4 regions of the Paenibacillus sp. VCA1 genome follow, and region 2 is predicted to be linked to each of the others. Evidence: riboswitches for the same ligand, from Rfam matches in the RefSeq annotation. Region 2 holds a riboswitch; each other region holds the start of a gene.
The links. Region 2 has a riboswitch for cyclic di-GMP ahead of RJP21_RS08585 (Ig-like domain-containing protein). Riboswitches for the same ligand answer to the same signal wherever they lie in the genome.
Positions count from the first base shown of each region.

Region 1: another riboswitch for cyclic di-GMP. It lies ahead of RJP21_RS06935 (non-ribosomal peptide synthetase); the one in region 2 lies ahead of RJP21_RS08585 (Ig-like domain-containing protein).
Region 3: another riboswitch for cyclic di-GMP. It lies ahead of RJP21_RS00540 (response regulator); the one in region 2 lies ahead of RJP21_RS08585 (Ig-like domain-containing protein).
Region 4: another riboswitch for cyclic di-GMP. It lies ahead of RJP21_RS00455 (Ig-like domain-containing protein); the one in region 2 lies ahead of RJP21_RS08585 (Ig-like domain-containing protein).

Region 1 covers NZ_JAVLSX010000003.1:45,040-49,255, reverse strand. The annotation lists gene RJP21_RS06950 (MDR family MFS transporter) at 1-622, shown strand, start outside; gene RJP21_RS06945 (hypothetical protein) at 733-888, shown strand; gene RJP21_RS06940 (4'-phosphopantetheinyl transferase family protein) at 935-1,681, shown strand; cyclic di-GMP riboswitch class I at 1,845-1,945, shown strand; gene RJP21_RS06935 (non-ribosomal peptide synthetase) at 2,049-4,216, shown strand, end outside.
Region 2 covers NZ_JAVLSX010000003.1:449,672-453,887, reverse strand. The annotation lists gene RJP21_RS08600 (Dabb family protein) at 1-160, opposite strand, end outside; gene RJP21_RS08595 (NADPH-dependent FMN reductase) at 184-753, opposite strand; gene RJP21_RS08590 (helix-turn-helix transcriptional regulator) at 953-1,831, shown strand; cyclic di-GMP riboswitch class I at 2,206-2,295, shown strand; gene RJP21_RS08585 (Ig-like domain-containing protein) at 2,576-4,216, shown strand, end outside.
Region 3 covers NZ_JAVLSX010000001.1:109,558-113,773, forward strand. The annotation lists gene RJP21_RS00530 (hypothetical protein) at 1-124, opposite strand, end outside; gene RJP21_RS00535 (GNAT family N-acetyltransferase) at 274-1,050, opposite strand; gene RJP21_RS00540 (response regulator) at 1,219-2,358, opposite strand; cyclic di-GMP riboswitch class I at 2,467-2,566, opposite strand; gene RJP21_RS00545 (PadR family transcriptional regulator) at 2,840-3,169, shown strand; gene RJP21_RS00550 (FtsW/RodA/SpoVE family cell cycle protein) at 3,170-4,216, shown strand, end outside.
Region 4 covers NZ_JAVLSX010000001.1:86,863-91,078, forward strand. The annotation lists gene RJP21_RS00445 (ABC transporter substrate-binding protein) at 1-804, shown strand, start outside; gene RJP21_RS00450 (copper amine oxidase N-terminal domain-containing protein) at 987-1,892, shown strand; cyclic di-GMP riboswitch class I at 2,144-2,243, shown strand; partial or broken gene RJP21_RS00455 (Ig-like domain-containing protein) at 2,478-4,216, shown strand, end outside.

The DNA.
Region 1 (4,216 bases), 400 kb from region 2:
GATACTACTTCCGCTTACCCTGAGTTCGGTTGTCGCTTCGCAGGTCGGGGGCATGCTTTCCGCCAAAATGACGTTCCGCAGAATCATGGTTTTTTCGGCCGTCGTGTTTTTGCTCGGCATGTATTTGCTTGCCACCATTACGCCTGACACGTCCCGGACCTTACTCACCCTGTATATGATTATTACCGGTTTCGGCATCGGCTTCTCGTTTTCCGTGCTCAGCATGTCGGCCATCCAGGGGATGGAGGCTCGGCAGCGCGGCTCGGCGAACTCGACCATTTCCTTCCTGCGTTCGCTTGGGATGACGATCGGGATCACGATTTTCGGCATCATTCAGCGCAATGATTTCAAGAGCCAGCTGACGGAAAAGCTGGGAGACGCGGGAAAAGCGATGCCTGCAAGCGCCGACCCGCAGCATTTGCTGTCGCCCGAGACGAGGGCGCTCATTCCGCAGCCGGTCATGGAAAAAATCAGCGCGGCGCTGTCGCTTTCCGTCGACCATGCATTTTTATGGGCGCTGCTCCCGGTATTTTTTGCCCTGGTATCGGTGTCGATGATGGGAGCGGGGCGGATGCAGTTCGCCAAAGGGCCTTCGCCGGCGTCGTCGAAATCGAAGGCATAAGGGATCGTTGAACTTATTCTCCATTCCGGTTATTGGTTTCTGGTCGACAAGGGCTCCGGATTGGGTAATACTTGAATAAAATACGGTCAACAGTAGGAGGCTGGTCAAGGATGAAGGTTATCATTACCCAAGAGGAAGCCGTGGAAAAGGGAATTTGGTCCGAAGTCATGGGCATGTTCGGCATGGATGACGAAGATGAGGTGTGGCCGGCCGAGGAATTTATTTTGACCGAGGAGCAGGCGCGCAAGCTCAAACTGATTCCTTGACGGGACATGGCGACGATCGCACGGGAGCGGCAGAAATACGAAGAAGGTGGAAGGCATCGCAACGATATATACCGTAAATCTTAAAGATTGGCAGGATGGGGCGCATATTCGGAGGCTGCTTGCCTACTTGCCCGACGAGGTAAGGACCCGGGCCGCAACATACAGGTCGGAACGGGATGCGGACCGCCAGATCGTTTCGGATGCGCTGAAGCGGGTGGCGGCTTGCATGGAAAACGGTCTTCGTCTCAACGAGATCGAGCTCTTCAGGGATGGTTTCGGAAAACCATCCCTGAAGGGCTTTCCGGACTATTTTTTTAACGTGTCCCATTCCATGGATTGGGTGGTGTGCGCCGCAAGCGCAAAAGGAATGATCGGCGTTGATGTTGAACGCGTCGGCGGCGCCGAAGCGGAAGCAGCCGAGCTGTGTTTCACACCGCGGGAGCTTGCGGAATGGAAGATGCAGCCCCCTGAGAGGAGGGATGCTTTCTTTTATGAGTTATGGACGCTCAAAGAAAGTTATGCCAAGGCCGTCGGCCAAGGGCTTTCGATCGGATTATCTTCGCTGGAAACGATCCGGCATCAAGAGACGGCGCATATCATGCGACAAGGCCGGGTCGATTCCGGGCTGCGTCTGCGGCTTGTTCCGCTGGACCCCGACTACAAGTGTGCCGTCTGCATGCCGGCCGACGAGCGAACGGTCCAATGCCGCCGTTTGTTCCCGGACGAGATGCTGGCTTGCATGAAGTCGTTTGACGGTCATTCAGACAGCGATGTACGGCGCATCTTCCATTGATAACCTATGGAATTTCCCATAATTTCGGGATATAGACACTTATATTACCTCTTTATGGAAAGATCTAACCTGTACTTTATATTTAAACATGATATATTTAAAGTGTATTTTCAGATATTTCATTTTATTTTCTGTAAAATCTGAAATATTGTACTTTGAAAACTCAAGCTAAAGGTAAACCTGCCGAAAGTCAGGGACACAAAGCTAAAGGGGCTTCGAGCGTCAAGATTCCCGATCTTTACGCCATGCCAGCCAGCTGCCGAAGATGTTTTCGCAATCGAAGCAACTCTACTCTCGGCAAGTAGAGTTTTTTTGTTTTTTATTTTTTAACGATCCAAACCTATGAAGAAGCAAAGGAAAGATGAACATGACGGTGCTAACAACTGGAAAGTCGAATTTGGATGAATGGAAATGGTATGTGAACCAACTCGAGGAACGGACGATCCTGCGCATTCATTCCGGAAAGGCGTCCATTCCGATGCTGAAGGTAACGCATCCTTGGCCGGAGGAAGCAGGTCGGAATATCCGCCAGGCATGCGAAACCGCGGGGGTTGATCCGAGCGCGCTGCTAAGCGCGGCCTGGAGCGTTCTCCTGATCCGGTATTTGCGGAGGGAGGAGGCGGCGTTTGCCGTGATCGGTTCCGCGGAGCGGGCGTACCCGTTCATTGCGAAAGCGGATGGGGCGACATCGCTCGGAGCGCTCGTGACGCAGGTATCCTCCGCCATGGCCGAGCATGAGTTGAAATCGTCGACGTTCGGGGAAATCGCCGCCCTATGCGCCGGCTCTGATGAAGGATCGGCTGTGTGCAATACGGCCGTTTTGACGGGTGACGGCTTCCGACATGAGGAATTGCAGGGGAAATTTGATCTGGCCGTCTCGCTGAACGGGGAACGTGCCGGCGGTTTCGCAGTTTGGTATGCGGACGGCGCGTTTTCGGACGAATTCATTCGCCGGATGTGCGTGCATCTGCAAAACGTCATGACCGCCTGGGCCCAAGCTCCGGACATGACGATCGGCAGCGTTCGGCTGCTTGCGGAAGATGAGGAAGCGCTGTTGGCCGGTTGGAATCAAACGGCCGCTTCGGCCGGATTGGACCGGACGGTCCACGGATGGTTTGAGGAGAATGCCCGAAAAAATCCGGATCGGGTCGCCGTGGTTTACAAAGGCGAATCTTTGACTTACGGCGAGCTGAACGAGCGGGCGGACAGATTGGCCCGGATATTGGCACGCAAGGGTGCGGGCCGGGAACGAATCGTCGGCATCATCGCGACGCCGTCCCTTGAAATGATCGTCGGGACGCTGGGGATCTTGAAATCGGGAGCGGCTTATATGCCGATCGACCCCGCCTATCCGGCCGACCGCATTTCATACATGCTCGAAGACAGCGGAACGGAGCTGCTTGTCACCGAGCCCAAGGTGAAGCTGGACGGACAAGTCCGCTTCCAAGGCGAGACGGTCTGCGCGGCGCAGGCATCCGTGGATACAGTTCCTGAGGTGGCTGCAGGCGTCGAAACCCTAGAGGCCCGTGAATACCCGGGACCGGATGATTTGGCTTACGTGATCTATACGTCAGGTTCGACGGGCCGTCCGAAAGGCGTGACGGTCGAGCATCGCTCGCTTGTCAATCTGTGCGCGTGGCATATCCGGGAATTTAACGTGACCGACCGGGACCGGGCGACAAAATATGCGGGTTTCGGCTTCGATGCCTCCGTATGGGAGATGTTCCCGTATCTGGTGTCGGGTGCGGCCATCCACGTCATTCCCGAAGAAATTCGGCTGGACTCCGGAAGATTACATACATATTTCAAACAGAACGGAATTACGATCAGCTTTTTGCCGACCCAATTCTGCGAGCATTTCATGACGCTGGACCACCCGACGCTGCGGGTCCTTCTGACGGGAGGGGATAAACTGAAGACGTTCAGCAAGCAAACGTACGACCTGTACAACTGCTACGGACCGACGGAAAACACGGTGGTGACGACTGCCTATAAGGTGACGGAGCTGTCGGCGAACATTCCGATCGGCCGTCCGGTCGATCATGTGAGAGTTTACATCGTGGACGCCTACGGCCATCCGCAGCCGGTCGGCGTCGCCGGCGAGCTGTGCATCGCCGGAAAGGGGCTCGCGCGCGGTTATTTGAACCAGCCGGAGCTGACGATGCAAAAGTTTGTTCCCGGAGGCACAACCGGAGAAGAACGTTTGTACCGCACGGGCGATCTGGCGAGATGGACGGAGGACGGCGTCATGGAGTTCCTCGGACGGATCGACCATCAGGTGAAAATCCGCGGCTTCCGGATCGAAACGGGCGAAATCGAACATCGGCTGCTGCAGCATCCGAACGTGTCCGAAGCCGTGGTCATCGATCTCGAGGACGCCTCGGGCGCCAAATATTTGTGCGCGTACGCAGTGGCGGACGGAGCGTTTTCTTACGGCGAGATGAAGGCGTTTTTGACGGAGCAGCTGCCGGATTACATGGTGCCTTCCAAGCTGGTGATGCTGCCGGAGCTCCCGTTGACGGCCAACGGCAAAGT
Region 2 (4,216 bases):
CTTGCATATGCTCTATTTCCTCCGTAACGTTAATCCCGGCGCTAAGATCGATGATCCCTGGAATGTTCCCTTTAAAGTCTTGCGCGCGTTTTACCGCATTTTCTTTTTCCGTATTGGAAACATCGGGCTTAAACTTCAAAAACACAATATGCTCAAACATTTTTCTCCCTCCAAGGTTGCTGATTATTTTTGACTTTGGAACTGCTGCAATAGGGAAATTTCCTTCATCCATTTCACGAAGTTTTCGGCTACGAGATCAAGGTGCTTTATGGTAGCTTCATCCGTCAGCACGCCCATCTCATTAAACTTCTCATGAACAAGGCCGATGTACACCTCATTTCCCGGTAACAGCGGCGAGGAAATGCCGGATGCAAAGAGAATGTCGCGCAGATGACCCTGCGCTTTTACCGATCCCAACAATCCCATGGAAGACCCTACAATCCATGAGGGCTTCCCGATCATGACTCGATCAACGCGGGATAACCAGTCAATCGCATTCGCCATGACGCCGGGAATGGTTGAATTATACTCGGGAGTGACCCATAAAACGGCGTCGGCAGCAGCGACTTTGCCTTTAAAATCGATAACCGGCTGCGGCGGAGCGGACTCCGTATCCTGATCGTAAAAAGGCAGATCCCGAATATTCAATACATCCAATTGAAAAAGATGCTTATAACGGTTTTGAATATAATAGGCTAACTTCAAGTTAAAGGATTCTTTGCGAATGCTCCCGACAATGGCAGCTACTTTCATTTTCATCACCTCATCATATTGGTTAGAATGGATGGATATGAACAGGCTTTAGCCGATCATCACGGTCTCATCCATACTTGCTATTCTCCCTAAGGAGAACATAGACTAGTGTATATGCACCTAACGAGGCTAGGAAGAGATCTGGTTATCGTAGGATCGGGAATCCTACGTTCATCAATGGATAGGAGGCATGGAGATCATGGCGTACAGATTGGACCGTTATGAGGAATTGTCCCGTTTTTTACGCTCACGCCGGGAACGAATGACCCCTAAGCAAGCGGGATTGCCGGAAACCGGACGCAGACGGACACCCGGGCTGCGCCGCAGCGAGGTCGCTCTGTTGGCAGACGTGGGACTGGATTGGTATACCTACTTGGAACAAGGGCGTCATATCAACGTATCCGCCGAGGTTCTTGATCGAATAGCAGAAGTGCTTCGGCTCGATGAATCGGAACGCAGGCATCTGTATTATCTTGCACGTAAGCAGATCCCCTTAGTCGAAACGAATCCAACCTCTAAGGTAACACCTGAGCTTCAACGTTTTTTGGATAGCCAAAATTTGTCCCCGTCAAATGTGATGGATGCACGTATGAACATTATTGCTTGGAATGAGGCCTATTGCGCGTTGAACGGGGATCTCGCGGCTATGTCTGAAAGGGAGCGGAATTTTGTCTGGATGACGTTTACTTCGCCCCGTTTTCGCTACCTCAAGGGAGACCAATGGGAATTGCATGCGCGGCGGGTCGCCGCAAATTTCCATGCGGGGTATGCGCGGCACGTTGACGACCCCTGGTGGTCTGGTCAATTCGAGGCGTTGTGTCAAGCCAGCAGCGAGTTTCGGGAATTTTGGGACTCCCATGAGATTCTCGATGCCATCGATGCTCCCAAAGCGCTGCAGTGTCCGAATCTCGGGATTTTGAATTTTGATTTTGTTTCATTTCAGCATTTGAACGATACAAATTTGACCGTTTCCATTCATGTTCCCCATCAAGACGGGACGGTGGAAAAAATGCAGCAGCTGTTAATTGATTATCGGGGCCGGCAGTCAGAGTCGCTAGAATCTTCTCAAAGAGTTTAGTATGAGGCATCTTTTGTTAGGTATGAATCAAGGCACCCTGCAGAGGATGCCTTTTGACCAAAAGCCAGAAATGGCGGTGCAGGCATAACCACCTAGCACCGCCATTTCTTTTTTCACTTTCATCAAGCTAGCTTTCTCTTCAAGTGAGCAAAACTACTTTAGGGACAGACTCTTTTGGTTTTATTCTGACAACAGCAGGTTTATTCAGAAAATATTCAGAATTGCCACATATAATGTCAAAAGTAGCTACTAAAGTACTAAAACAGACATCATGAGATACAATTCAACAAAATCGAGGCTAGTTGACTAGCCTATAATTTTGAGGAAGGCTAACAAATAGGAAGTTTTACTGCAAATTTTACATATATACACTCGTACGAAAAGAGCAAACCCGCTTGAAAATCGGGGACGCAAAGCTAAAGGGGCTAAAGGAAGCTAAGTGCCTATGCCAGCCAGCTGCCGAATACGACGGGAAACTCCGTCTACTGGCGCTTGCTATTGGATGGAGTTTTTATTTTCTTAGTTATTCTATTGAAGGAGCCCGTTGCTGTAAGGACTGGCCGTAATTCTTATCGTTTTTGTGCCAATTGACTTCTGCAGCTCGTGTGATCCTGACATAGCATTTTTTAAAAAAGTAACAAAAGAGGTGGACAAGGGTAGCTAAAAGAGTGCATTAAAATAACTTCACACAAGAAAGGAATGATCTATTTGCTAAGCAATAACATTAGTTTACGGAAAATAGGGATGATGTTCCTGATTTTTTCTCTTGTCTTCACGGGTATAGGGGCAAGCTTAGGGACTCCGATCAGTTATGCCGCTTCTTCGGAAGTTTATGTAGCCAGTGGCGGCAATGACACCACTGGGGATGGAACTAAAAAGTTTCCGTATGCCACATTGAGCAAGGCCTATTTAGAGATAAATGACGGAGGAACGATATTTCTCTTGGACAATATCACATTATCCGCACAGAATAATTCATTCCTTGAAATTAATCAGGCAAAGAATATTACGATCACCACGGCTGATGGTGTCGTAAATCCTGCTGTAATTAAACGTGGGACCCCAACTGGTGCCCAAAAGGACACACTAATTAATCTCACAGCGGGCGGGCTAACTTTGAAAAATATTATAATTGACGGTAATTCCGATCCTTCCTGGGGAAGAATAGTGAATGTCGATAGGTCGGGAAAACTGTTCATTACAGAAGGTGCTGTTTTACAAAATAATTACTCGAAGTTTCCTGGAAGTGCAGTCTATCTCATGAGTTCTACTGCAGTTGTAGAAATGACTGGTGGGGAAATTAGAGGTAATTCGTATGCGAGTTCAGGTACGGTTTTGATTGGTGGCGGTACTTTCACTATGACCGGTGGTCTGATTACTGATAATATCGGCGGTGGAGTAGATCTGCAAGCAGGGACGTTCAATCTTTCCGGCGATGCAAGCATAACTGGGAATACAATAGTAGAATCAGGCCAACAAAAGGATCGAAACGTTAATCTGCAAGGCAATACGTTTCTTACCCTAAAGGGCGCATTTACCGGAAAAGCAGGTATTACCGCACAAAATCGTATGACTGCAGGTAGTAAGTTTGGACAAGCAATAGCAGGCGACTTGGCGGGGCTGGAAAATCTGATTGCTGATAACTATCCTCTTTTTGCAGTTTATGGCGTGGGTAATGCTCTGTTGTGGCAATCGTTGCCAACGGTAACGCTGGATCAACCATCCGGAGATAAAGTGTTCATTGGAAAGCCGGAGTTTGCGGGTACAGCGACACCGGGAGCAACAGTTAAGGTTAAAATTGATGATAATATTACGCTCACGGCAACCGCAGATGCCAATGGCAACTGGAGTGTAAAGCCGGATACGGATTTGCCAAATGATATATACAATATTGAAATCACAGCTACCAATTACGATAGAACATCAGCGCCAGTATTGAAGACCTTAGAAGTAGACACAACGCCACCGGCGGTAGCGCTTGAACAGCCGTCCGGAGATAAAGTGTTCACTGGAAAGCCGGAGTTTGCGGGTACAGCGACACCGGGAGCAACGGTTAAGGTTAAGATTAATGACAATATTACCCTCACAACTATTGCAGATGCGAATGGCAACTGGAGCGTAAAGCCGGACACGGATTTGCCTGACGACACTTACAATGTTGAAATTACGGCAACCAAAGACGGTAAAACATCGACGCCAGTATCGAAGACCGTAGAAGTAGACACATTAGCGCCAGCGGTGGCGATGGATCAACCGTCCGGAGAAAAAGTGTTTACTGGAAAGCCGGAGTTTGCGGGTACAGCGACACCGGGAGCGACGGTTACGGTTAAAGTTAATGACAATATTACGCTTACAACTACCGCAGACGCGAATGGCAACTGGAGC
Region 3 (4,216 bases), on a different contig from region 2:
ATTCATATAGGGAAGCAACTAACTGCAGCGCTTTATCTCTGTTGATTTTATAAATCGGCAAATTGTACATCGCCTCATCAAGTTGGCTTTCAATCTCGCGTAAACGTTTCTCTGCTTTGGACACGCACGAGTTCCCCCTGTCTTTCAAAATTTTGCTACTTAAACTTCTTCTCTCTTACTCGCTTTCCCGTACCGCTCCAGCGCCTTCGTCGAAGCTTCCGCCATCCGCCTTTTAACGTAACCCCTTCAGGAACGGGAAATCGATCCGCGGCTTTAAAGGATGTTGATGTTCAATAATCGGGTTTTGGACGCCATCCCGGCGCTTTCCAAGGTTTGTTTGGAAGGCGCATTATCATACGAGCACCCGCAGACCGGGACCAGGTTGTGGTCATAACACCATGCCTTCAAGTGATGGATGATCGTTCTGCCGATTCCTTGGTTTCGGTGCGACGGGTTCGTAAACATTCCTAGACTCCCATACCCGTCAAGCAGTTTGTTGCGTTCCACAATGCCGATTCCAAGCAAAACCCCCCCTTGGGTAAACGTGAACAGCTCCCCGTTTTCAATGCGCTCCTCCACTTTACCAATGAAGTCCTGGCACATTGTTGCGATGTTAGCAGCATCCCGGCCAACGGCAGCTTTAAATTCCCCGTGGGGATATAATTTGTCGGCCGGGATGTTCGTTTTGGCGTCCTGGAAAAAATAAGCCTGTTTTTCGATCTTGACCTCAAGGTCCAGGGCCAAACTTAAAAACAGCTCGTCGCATGTGGGAACCAGCATGGATTGCACGTGATGATGGCGTATAACGTTGTTGAAAATCTCTTGGGATTCGGCAATGTACGGAGGGTCCAAATAAAACTGCGTCAGGCAGTGGTCGCTATTCACGGCGTAATATCCTGCGGGCGCGGCAAGATGGCTGATTTCATAAAAATCGGAATCCAGGATTCGTTGTTCCAAAAAGGAATCGATCGGAGAGCTTAGCGCCCCGACGTATTTTTGGATGGAATGGGCGATGTCGCGTCGATTGCATGCTTTAGAAACACAACTCATGGATATGCACCTCAAATGTTTTATTTGATCGCCAACGCTAGAAGGTGGATCTTACATGAAAAGTTCTCCGCATGTCCGCCAAACACCTCTTTTGTTCCCTCCTGGCTGGAGCGATGAAAACAGGCTCGGCATGAACCCCTGAACGAAGCGTTCGGGGGTTTGCTGCAATTAATGAACATGCCGCTGCTTCCATCGTGCATGCCATTCCAGGATTTTTGGGGGAATGGCGAGCTCCAGCTCCTGCACCCTTTTCGCAAGGAGCCAATATTGTTCTTCCACGCCGGCCTGGTCGCCGGAGGCATCGTATAGTTTCATCAGGGTCAGATAGGTTTCCTCGCGGTCGGGCAGCTTTCTTTGGATGCGAAGATTGACATGAATCGCCGCTTTCGCATTGTCGTGATCGATATAAAACTCGGCCAGATGTTGGGCGTGCTGCAGCCATAAGAGCCGGATCCTTTCCCGTTCGTATTCGGCCCACAGGTATTCATACTCTCCAAAGTAGTTCCCTTCGAACAGCTCCATGACCTGCTCGTGTTCATCCACGTTCGTGACGTCTACGGCATCCAATTGCTTGAGCCGCTGCTCCCATTCCTCGGTATCCACTCGGGCTCCCCCGATGGTCAGGCGATATCCGGATTCGAGTTCTCCTTTGATGATGCGGATCATCGTCAGACCTGCCTTGGACAGGGTTTGGCGGATGTGATAGATGGTCGTGTACAGCTGCTGCGTCGCCCGGGGCACATCAAAATCGGGCCACAGGAGCTCGGTCAGCGTGCCGCGATCGACCGTTCGCTCGCGGTGGTGAAGCAAATAAGCGAACAACTCCTGAGCTTTGCTTGTGCGCCATCTCAATGCCTGCGGCTCCCTGCCGGGCATTTTGAACCGAAGCTGGTTGAAGCACAGGAAAAGCGGCGGTTTGTTTTTTTCGGAAATTTCAGGGTCTTGCTGCAGCCTTTCCCGCAGGCGCTGAACCGTTTGGCGCAAACGGTCCATTCGCACCGGTTTCATAATGTAGTCCAGCGCATAAAGCTCAAAAGCGCGTACGGCATACTGGTCGTAACCCGTCACAAAAACGATTTCAGCGCCGGGAACGGCCGCCTGCAATTGTTCGCCGAGCTCGAGGCCGTTCATCTCCGGCATATGGATGTCGAGAAACACGACGTCCGGCCGCTCTTTTACCGCTGTTTCGACCACATCATACGGGTTGGAACATAAACCTACGATGTTCACGCCGCCAATATCGTATTCGAGCTTCTTTTTAAGATATTCCAGAGCTAACGGCTCGTCGTCGACTAGTAAAGCCCTCATCCTGATTCCACCTTTATTCGTATTGCCTTCCTTCCGGATTGAAGGAAAAAGAAAAAAAACTCCGTCAAGCAGCATGGCATGCTGAATAAGACGGAGATTTCCGTCGCATTCGGCAGCTGGCTGGCATGGACATTTGCTTCAATGGCAAATCCTTTAGCCCCTATAGCTTTGCGTCCCCGTTTTTCAAGCGGGTTTGCCATGATCGTGCGAGCATATATTTGAGGAAGAAGTGAGCAACAAGAGACAGTATATAGGAAGCATCTGAATATTTTCTGAACTTGATCCGATCGTTCGGACTACGACGAAAATCTCCGCCGCCTCTTGCAATAAAGATCAGGTAATACGAGTTGGCATAAGTACATCCTTGCCGCCAGCAGTACTTAAAAAACTTCAAAAGCTCTTGATTTCCGAATGTGATTTTCATATACTCATATACATAGCATTACGATACATCGTAAATCTATGTATTGAGGAGACTGCCATGACAATCAATAAAGAGCTGCTGAAAGGCAGCACGGCTATTTTAGTGCTCACGGTGTTGAACAAGAAAGAGATGTACGGCTATGAGCTGATCAAAGAGATCGAACGAAGTTCGGAAGGGGTATTTTCCATGAAGGAAGGAACGTTATACCCTATCCTGCATACGTTGGAGGCCGAAGGCTGGTTGGATGCCTATTGGAGCACGCATGAGGGGCGCAAGCGCAAGTATTACCGGATTACGGATCAGGGCCGGGGTCAATTAAAAGAAAAAACGCAAGAGTGGGTACAATTCCGGACCGCGGTGGACCGGGTCATAGGGGAGGGAACATAAGTGCGTCAGCTTGAAGAACATGCGGTTATTGCCGCCTTTTTGAACCAAGTATGCAAACACGTTCGCGCCAAGGAACTGCATGCGGATATCCGCGAGGAGCTTTCGTCCCATGTAGCTGACCGAATGGAGATTCTGCTTGGGAAAGGAATGCCGGAAGAAGAAGCTGCCGCGGAGGCGGTCCGCCAGATGGGGGACCCGAATGAGATTGGACGCAACTTGCACCGGGCGCACAAGCCGGCAGTAGAATGGAAGATCCTTGTTATTATAGCGGTTATGGCGCTCATAGGCATCTTCGGAGTATTTACCGTCCAGCAATCGGGAATGTACCCTCAATTCGGCGGTGCGCTTTTCGAGAGAAAAGTACTGTTTACCCTTATGGGCATGGTTTGCCTGATGGCCTTTTATTTTGTCGATTACCGAAAAATACAAAAACACTCCGCAACGCTGTTTTACGGGATGTTACTTCTGATGTTGTTTACTTTATATGAAGGAATCGATCTTAATGGAAGGAAAGTATTTCTTGCGTTCGGTAATTTTGGCGTCAATATGATGGCGATCTCGCTTCCGATTCTTATCTTGGCGCTGGCGGGGATGAAGCAGGCCAAAGAGTGGCGCGGAGTGGAACATCTTTTTCAGCTGATCGGCAGGGGAGTGATTCCCGTCTTATTGTTCTGCCAAGGGTTTTCCTGGTTTTATGGGTGCATCTATCTGGCGTCCTTTTTCGTGCTGACTTGGATGACCAAAAGGAACGGTATCCAGTTTCTATTGCTGGCCCTTCCGCTGTTGTCCTTATACATATTTGCCCTTACCCAAGTCGGGCAATTATATCATCGTCTTCACGCCTACCTATATCCGGTGTGGGAAGACAGCTATCAATTGATACAAACCAAAGCGGCGATTCATTCCGCAGGCTGGTTCGGACATGGTTTTGCCGCGCGGCTTGACACGCTCCCTTATGCGTACGGCGACTCCTTGTTCCCGTATCTGATTTATTGCTTCGGCTGGGGATTCGGCATACTCATCGCGGGACTGGTCGTTTGGTTTATC
Region 4 (4,216 bases), on a different contig from region 2:
GTGAATATATTCGAAACGAAAGAAGCACGGAAAGTGCTGAATACGCTGCGGCGCTATTATAAGGCGGGCTACATCAACGAAGATGCTGCTTTACGGGAGAATCAAAAGCTGAAGATAGGTTCGAAGTTGTTCTGGAAAGCCTCCGACGGCGGCCCACTTGCGGTAAACAGCTGGAGCAAGGACCGCGGCTACAAGGTGGTGGCGAACGCCGTAACGCCCGAGCTCGTCACGACGGAATCTTTGCGGGGCGGCATTATGGCGGTCAGCGCGGAAACCAAGCACCCCGTAGAGTCCATTAAATTTTTGAATTTGCTCAATACGGACCCCGAAGTCCGCAATTTGTTCAATTATGGGATAGAGGGCGTGCATTACAGCTTGGACGAGAATGGCCAAGTCGTGCCTATTCCTCCGAAGGACGCCAGCGGGAATCCCATCCCGGATGAAACGCCCGGTTACACGGGGGTCACGTATACTCAGGGCAACTGGTTCATTTTGAAGACGATGGGCGGCGCGTTTCCGGACCCTTTGAATAAATGGGATCAGTTCCGTTCTTCCAACGCAAGAGTCGTTAAATCCAGCATGCTGGGTTTTACGCCCGATCTATCCATGATGCCGATCCAGATGCAGAACATCGAGATGGTATGGCAAAAATATTACCCGAGCCTGATGACAGGCAGCGTGGATATCGATACCGAACTGCCGAAGTTCAATCAGGAACTGAAGCAGGCCGGTCTGGACGAGGTTCGTGCCGAAGTGCAAAAACAGCTCGACGCTTGGCGTATGGCGCACAAGCAGCGGCTCTGATGCTTCCGACCGGATCCATGAAATTGGTACAGTCCTGCGCACTTCCATTCGTAACCCAAACGGGTGCTAAACCGTCTCTTAGATGAAGACTTTCCATTAGGAGCTTATCAATCAGGGCAGTTCATTTTTAGTCATGACGATGCGGGGAGTCATTTCATCTAAAAATAGGAAAAAGAGGTGCGATGGTGGTGCTCAAACGTTTGGTTCTATCCATGCTGTTATCATCGGTGTTATGGTCGGCTTGTTCTGCGTATGCATCGGCTGAGGGGGCCGTGCCCCCGACGAATGTCGCCGGAATCTCCATTTATCCGTATGAAAAAGGAGTCGATGCCGAATTTTATATCCGCTATGGTGATTCGGGCCAAGAGTCCATCGGCAAAGATTTTGTAGGATTATTTATCAACGGCTCCATCATCAAAAATGCGAATGTGGTGACGGAAAATAACAGGACGCTGCTGCCGGTCCGAATCGTGGCCGAACATTTGGGGGCTCAAATCAAGTGGGATTCCAAAGCCCAAAAAGTCACGATTGCCGATGGCGGCCAAACGGTCGAATTATTCATGCACTCCACGCATGCCAAGGTAAACGGCAAAAAAGTCGATATGACTGTCGCGCCAAAAATCATACACCGTAGCACCTACGTGCCTGCGAGATTTGTGGCCGAAGCTTTGCGCGCCAAAGTGGATTATTTTAATGGAAAAGATCTCTCGCAGCCGCATATGGTTCCCAGACTGCCGCATGTAATGATCAGCCGGTATCCAAGCGATGCCAAGATCCTTTCCAAAGAGGCTGCCATCGACAAAGCCAAAAAGGAATTCGTTATCGCTTATGAATCAAAATTCGGCCCATTTGTTCCGCTTGCCGCGAACGAGAAACCGGGTAGGGAAGATGACAAGGCCATTTTGAGGAATGTCATTACACATTTGAAAATCGAATCGGAGAACGACAGGTATTACGTCATCCCTATGATGTATGATTTTTGGGTCGATAAGTATACGGGAGATGTGTATACCTTTTATAACGGGCTTACGATGTCGATAAACCGCTTTGATCCGTACGCCGAGAATGCGTTGTCTTTTCCGGGTTGATGCCGCCGAAGACGGCGAGGCACTGTACGTAAAGGACGTTATCGATGTACTTGAGAAAATAACCGGAGAGCCGGCCAATTGGCCGGTTCTCTTTATTTTTCCAAAAGCAGACCGTTTTTTCTAATAGAGCGGTGAGTAGAAACGACAAAAACGAAGGAAATATTGCAAAATGAGACTCTAGTCCCTAACTTACGATTCGCATATATTATATTTTTAAGTAAATGTTAAATTTTTCAACTACATATAAGCTCGTACGATCATGGCAAACCCATTGAAAAATGGGGACGCAAAGCTATAGGGGCTAACGGATTTGCTGTAAAACGCAAATGCTACTGCCAGCCAGCTGCCGAATACGACGGAAGCCTCCGTCTGTTATGGACGGGGGTTTTCTTTTTCTGAATATTTAAAATTTTAACTATTTTGATAGCTGGGGTTTCGAGCCCTGTCTATAAAAAAGACGAAAGAAAGAGGAGGGAAGGAGTTCTATAAGGTAATTTTCTGAAATTGGAAAGATTGACGGCGAAGGAATGATCGCTCTATCAACGATCAGAGCTTTCGAATTAAGTATGATTTGGGGGGAGACAATTGCACAATGACCGCTCTATGAAGCGAACCAATTTATTAAAGCGTCTCTTTATTCAGTTTTCTGTACTTTTGCTTATCCTTAGCGTGGGACTCCCTTTATCGCCAGGTGCAATTCATGCAGCAGGGACATTAACGATTAATAAAATTGATTCGTATGGTATCCAGGGGATGACACTCCATCAATTTGATGGCAATAATCCAACTGCTACTCCAAAGGCTAGTGTTACTATAACAGGTGTTACCGAAAATACCGGTTTAAACGGATTGGCAGTAGCAATGAATGAGAAAGCTTTTTATGCGGCTACTTATTCTTACAGCAGTAATCCTGTTTCTAAACTTTACAGAATTAATGAAAACGGAACAGCCCAGTTTGTATCACAAGTGGAGGGTATAGCCGGGAGTTCTGTCATTTTTGATGGGAAATATTATTATGTATATGGACATAACGGTAAGGTTTATATAGGAACCTATGATTTATCTACGGGACAAAAGGAATCAAATGAAATAACGAATTATAGTCTCCCGTCATACCAGGATATGGGTGGCGATTTGGTTTTTGATAGTAATGGTTATCTATGGTTTTACGAAGACAGTTCATTAGTTCAGTTGGACCCAAGAACGTCTACCATGGTTCGCAGTATCGCCATATCTTCTGCAGATGGTGTCCCTGTAGAGAATGGGTTCAGAGGAATGAGCTTTTTACCTAACGGAAATATATTAATCGTCGGTGGGCTGAGTAATCCGAAATTCTATATACTTAACCGTGATACTTTGAGCACCACTTACATCGGAGAAATGACAGGGGGATTGATTTATGATCTGGCATCGGAAGTTACGCCGAAGTTCGATCCTAATCCTCCTGAACTTGAATCTCAGAAAAAGGCAACCATTCAACAAAAAGCGACAGGTAACACGGATACGGCCCACCCGGAAGTAGGAGATACGCTTCTATACACGATTCAGAGCCGGAACAAAGTGGTTAACAGCTTCATTAGTAATCTTGTTATCTCGGATACAATTCCATCAGGGCTACAGTATGTCCCGGGCAGTTTAAAGGTGGACGGCGTGTCTGTCACTGATGCTGAAGGGGACGACAAAGGGCATTATGCCTCAGGCAAGGTAGTCGGTCAGTTTGGTGTCATTAAAGATACCGCATTGCACACCGTCACGTTTCAAGTGACAGTGCTGCCGGGCCAGGCAGGCAAGGATATTGCAAATACGGCAGCGGTAGTCGGGGACAATATCGACGTTCCGGACAAGCCGACGACGACGATCAACATTTATCCGCGGGTTCCCGTGCTTGAATCGAATAAAAAGGCTGCGCTTCAGGAAAAAGCGGCTGGAAACATGGATTCGGCCCATCCGGAAGTAGGAGATACGCTTTTATATACGATTCAAACCCGAAACGCGGCAGCAGATAGTCAGGTCACGAATCTGGTGATCTCCGACGCGATTCCGGCAGGGCTGGAATATGTTCCGGGCACGCTTCGCGTAGACGGCACAGCGGTGACGGATGCCGAAGGTGATGACCAAGGACATTATACTGCAGGTCAGGTTGTCGGTCAGTTCGGAGTCATTTCGGACACCAATTGGCACACGGTCCAATTCAAAGCAATCATCCAACCAGGCCAAGCTGGCCAAAGCATTCGCAACGTGGCCGAAGTGACTGGCGACAATATCGACACTCCGGGCAAGCCGGACGTGGAAGTGAATGTTTACCCACCGGCTAACCGACCGCC